2 regions of the Psychrobacter sp. Marseille-P5312 genome follow, and region 1 is predicted to be linked to the other one. Evidence: riboswitches for the same ligand, from Rfam matches in the RefSeq annotation. Region 1 holds a riboswitch; the other holds the start of a gene.
What was found. A riboswitch is a leader RNA that binds a small molecule or an ion and turns the genes downstream of it on or off. The one in region 1 is predicted to bind thiamine pyrophosphate.
Positions count from the first base shown of each region.

Region 1 (2,490 bases):
AAATTACGCCCGATAATCATCGGCTCAGACTCAGGGTGATTGATATTATTTGGGATGATGGCGCGACCGGCCGCGACCTCGCTACGCACAAATTCAGGGGTGATGATTTTTGGCGTATTGGCACCAAAGCTCTCGCCTTCATGTTGGCGCATATCGGTCAGTTCATGCTGTTTTTGCGTCTCACGAATGGCGATATATTCCATCTCAGGGGTGATGATACCGCGGCGCGCATAGTGCATCTGCGTGACATTGCCTGCTTTACCATTGACTTTTTTGGCGCGGCGCGGCTTATCGATATGGGCAAACCGTAGATTGGCTGTGGTGATATCACGCGCACGCGCTTGCCCGTATGAGCTGGACAAACCGCTTAGCTGCTCTGTATCACCGCGCTCGGCTATCCAGCCCTCGCGCAGTTTGGGTAAGCCGCGGGTTAGGTCAATTTGGGCATCAGGGTCGGTATAGACGCCTGAGGTGTCGTAGACATAAAACGGCGGGTTTTGCTCCCAGTCGGACTCATCCACGCCCTGAATAGGCGTGGGATCTAGCGTGATCTTGCGCATCGGCACTTGAATATCAGGTCTTGAGCCTTGGATATAGATTTTTTGCGAGGCGGGGAGAATGCGGTGTAAGTCGCGCGCTTCTTCTTCAAAGCGCGTGTCTTTGGCGCTACGGTGCGCAGGGGTTTTTAGCGCGTCGGTTTTTTTGTCAGAAGCGTTTTTCTGGGTCTTTGGAGGTAGGGTTGAGGTTGTCATATGCTGTCCTAGCGTGTTGGTTTTTGAATAAAAGCAACACCGCCAGAAGCTGCGGGGGTAGCACTTATCATCTAGGCAGTTTTTGCTACGTCGTCGTCACTGGCTGTCAAATCTATCATCGCGAAACTTGCCTTCGCGGAGGATGTCATCAACCTGTAAGCGACGCTTGGTATCTCTCATCATTATTTGGCACTACTTAACCCTATAAAGCTTAGCACCACCAAGCGGGCATTTAGGCCAACAGTCATGAGGATAACAAGGCATTTCTGCCCGTCTTTGCCATACATAATAAAGTGCTGAAGACTTCCCTGCGTCGGTACTAACCGCATCAGGTTCGGCGGGTGATCTCTCAGCGAATGTACAAAGGCAGTCAGCCATTCGTACACCGCACCCCGAGTCTGTCAGTGTTGTAAATCAGTCTCATACTAACAAACTTCTGCCATGAGGGCTACTGGTGTTTGACCACCGGTATGTCAGTCAACGTGCGCACGAGGCGATGAGTCATGACACGCAGGCTAATAGCGTTAGCCTCAAGCGCCGACTGATTTGACCCTATTTGTCACGCACATAAAAGAGTTGGGCGGTTGTCATCAAACTGTCATAAAAACTTGTCAAGATGTCACACATGCCACCAATCATACTTTGTTCAATCGTTGTTAAACTTTAGGAGTTCTACATGCGTTATTCGTTATTGGCAGTCGCCGTTAGTTGCACCTTAGTACTCACCGCTTGTAATAAATCCACCGACACCGCAGAGTCAGTAGCGCAGAGTGACACCAGCGCGGCGACAGTGGCCGAAACCACCAGCACAGCGACATCTTCTCCAGCAAGCGATTTTAAATCAGCTGAAAACATCGCCATGAACATCACTGGTGCTGGCGCGTCGTTCCCGCAGCCTATCTATGCCAAATGGTCCTATGAATATAATGCCGCGACTGGCGGTCAGGTCAACTATCAGTCTATCGGCTCCTCAGGTGGCATCAAACAAATCCAAGCAAAAACCGTTGACTTTGGCGCCTCTGATGCCCCGATGACCCCTGAAGAGCTGGACGCGGCAGGACTTATTCAGTTTCCAACCGTCATCGGCGGCGTGGTACCGATTGTCAATATCGATGGTGTCGGACCAGGTGAGCTAAAGCTGGACGGCGCAACCCTAGCCGATATCTATCTGGGTAAGATTAGTAAATGGAATGACCCTGCTATCACCGCCATGAACCCAGATTTGACCTTGCCAGATGCTGCCATTACCACCGTATTTCGCTCAGATGGCTCAGGCACGACCTTTAACTTTACCGATTATTTGGCGAAGGTTTCAACTGACTGGAAAGACAGCGTGGGTGTCGATAAAACCATCAAATGGCCAACCTCTGCCACAGGGGCAGGCGGCAAAGGCAACGAGGGCGTATCAAGCTACGTCAACCGCATGAAAAACGCTATCGGCTACGTCGAGTATGCCTATGCCAAGCAAAACAACATGGCGCACGCTGCCCTCAAAAACGCGGCGGGTAATTTCGTGCAGCCATCTGCTGAGACCTTTGCTGCGGCAGGTGACATCGATTGGTCACAGCAAGCAGGCTTTTATAAAGTCATCACCAACTCTGAGACCGAGCAAGCGTGGCCCATCGCTGCTGCCACCTTTATCTTGGTACACAAGCAGCCAGAAAACCCGAAGCAAGTGGCTGGCGTGCTGAACTTCTTTGATTGGGCGTATGCTGAAGGTGATGATAGTGCCATGGCG
Region 1 covers NZ_OLML01000001.1:1,237,698-1,240,187, forward strand. Annotated here, with positions in the region: gene thiC (phosphomethylpyrimidine synthase ThiC) at 1-752, opposite strand, end outside; TPP riboswitch at 1,041-1,157, opposite strand; gene pstS (phosphate ABC transporter substrate-binding protein PstS) at 1,429-2,490, shown strand, end outside.

Region 2 (2,490 bases), 1.7 Mb from region 1:
AATCTCACTGGTTTCGGCAGGGCTGACATCTACTAGCAAGCCGCGTTTTTCAGCGATTTTTGCCATATCTGTTGACGGCTCGATGCCGTGTTTGATGTGGATGTCATAATCCTTGGCGAGTAGCATCTCAAACAGACCACTACCGCAGCCGATAGACAGTATCTCATTGTCCTTATCCAAAAAATGCGCCACTAGCTTTAGCTCGCTGGCCAGTAAGTTTTGGTTGTCCAAAAACCAGCTGTCGTATGCGCTGGCGTGCTCATCAAATGCTGCCATAAAATCTCTCCTTGAGGGTGGTTGTTGTTTTATCATCAATTTTAAATAAAATGAATGTATAAAATACGATGCGAGTAGGACTATCGCTGATTTAAAGTCGGTGAACCCTACTATAAAAAATACAGTCTAAGACAAGTCCAACGCCTGCTGCCAGAAGCTGACTTCCATCCGCACGGCGGTGTCAAATAAGCGCTGGAACTTATCGGCCTGTGCTGTGCTGGCATCTGCCAATAGCAGGTCAATCTGTGCTTCGTTTTGCGCGGTAATGGCCTGAAAGTCATCGCTAGAAAAGACATCAATCCAAGGCTGATAAGGGTTACCGGCGATAAATCCAGCTTGTTTAATGCGCTTGCCAATCTCTCCGTAACCCATCAGACAAGGCGCAATCGCGGCATACAGCGCTGCCAAAGAGCCTGACATGGCAGCGTCTAATATATAGCGGCTATAGGCGATGGTAACAGCAGATTCAGGTGCGTGCTCGACCTCGTGCAAAGGGATATCCCAAAGACGGCAAAAGTCTAGATACATGCCGATCTCCATATCGAGCATGGCGTTTAGCCCTGCTTGACCGACGCGCATCTGTGCCAGTGTGGCGCTCTTATACACGCTCAGCGCCATCACGCGAGCATAGTGAATTAAGTATAGGTAGTCTTGGACAAGGTAGTGGCGAAAGCTATCAGGGGCGAGGGTGCCGTCGGCCAATTGTTTGACAAAGTCATGCTGAATATAGTCATCCCACGTGGGGCAGCGGTGACGTAGTGTTTGGTAGTTCATGGTTTTTACTTACCTTTATAAAATACCAGTAAGCAAAGCGTAGGGCGCATAGGTGAAAAGACATGACTCGTTTGCCAGTCTAAATAACATAGATTGGCAAGTTGTGGCGTCAATGTGACTTATATATATCGGCACGCTTGTTTCCTACGTCAGTGCTAACTGCATCAGGTTCGCGGGTAACTCTCAGCCATGATTTTGATTGACGACAAAAAAATCAAAGCACCCCGACAAGGTTTGTTTTTAAGGTTTATTTTTTAATAATAACGATAAAATAGCGTTTAAAGTAAATCCGCTCTATGATAGGCGAGAAGAGCCACCATTAGCAAGTGATGCGCAAATAACCATATATAAAAGTGACCTAGATTTAAAAATCTATTTTTTTGTCAGCTGTTTAATAGCAGTGTGTTGACTTCCTCCCCTTCCTAAAGTGAGTGAGGGAATTCCTACTAAAGACGGCCAAGCCCGACCGCGAGAATGTTTTTTGCTCCATTAACGTCACGTTGATGGGTCGTTTTACAAGAACGACAAAACCATGCTCTTATACCAAGACCTGATCTACCTTTCGGACTGTCTTGGCGGGAGCCGCAACACGAGCAGGTTTGGGTGCTGTACGCTTCATTGACTTCGATATAGTGGCAACCTGCGTTCGCGCATTTGTAGTCCAGTTGCCGTTTAATTTCAAACCAACCAGCGTCATAGACGGATTTGGCCAGTTTGGATGAAGTGAATGATGTTGATTTAATTTGACCAACAACGATTAAGCTGTTGGCTTTAACAAGCTTTGATGTGAATTTATGGATTAAGTCTTGACGGGTGTTTTTAATCTTGGCGTGAATGGCCTTGACCCGTTTTTTATTCTTGGCTCTTTGAGCAATGGCCAGTTTTTCAGCGTATTGATGGGTCAGCTTAGTGGTTAGAACATCACCATCACTACTGACTGCTGAATCCTTACAGCCTAAATCAATACCAACTTGGCCAGTACCACACTTAATCTTTGGAAATTCTTTGACGGTGATACAGGCATACCATCTGCCTCGTGCGTCTTGCACCAACTCACAAGTATTGATGCTGTACAGGGCTAAATTGTAGCTGTCCCATACATCAATGATCAGCTTTTGACGATTAGCTAAGCTAAATTGCAAGGTGCTTTTTAAAGACTTTTTACCGCTTTGACGTGTACTGATATGCTTAATCGCGGTCTTTTTAAAAGGAATCCAGCCCAAGCTTCTTTTCTTGGCTTTTGGGTTGTTGGTACGCCAGTTGAGTTTGGCTTTTTTAAACTGTTTTCGGCTTTTGGCATGGGTTTCAGAGATGGCTTGTAGCGTTTGGCTGTGCAAGTTTAAATACTCGCCACTACCTTTGGTATAAGCGGCCAAGTCATAGGCTGAAAAGAATTTGCCTGTGCGCTGTAAATGTTTAAAACTTAGCTCATTGACGTAA
Region 2 covers NZ_OLML01000001.1:2,908,408-2,910,897, reverse strand. Annotated here, with positions in the region: gene C6W44_RS12455 (class I SAM-dependent DNA methyltransferase) at 1-276, opposite strand, end outside; gene tenA (thiaminase II) at 403-1,050, opposite strand; TPP riboswitch at 1,175-1,287, opposite strand; gene C6W44_RS12445 (RNA-guided endonuclease InsQ/TnpB family protein) at 1,497-2,490, opposite strand, start outside.
Region 2: another riboswitch for thiamine pyrophosphate. It lies ahead of tenA (thiaminase II); the one in region 1 lies ahead of thiC (phosphomethylpyrimidine synthase ThiC).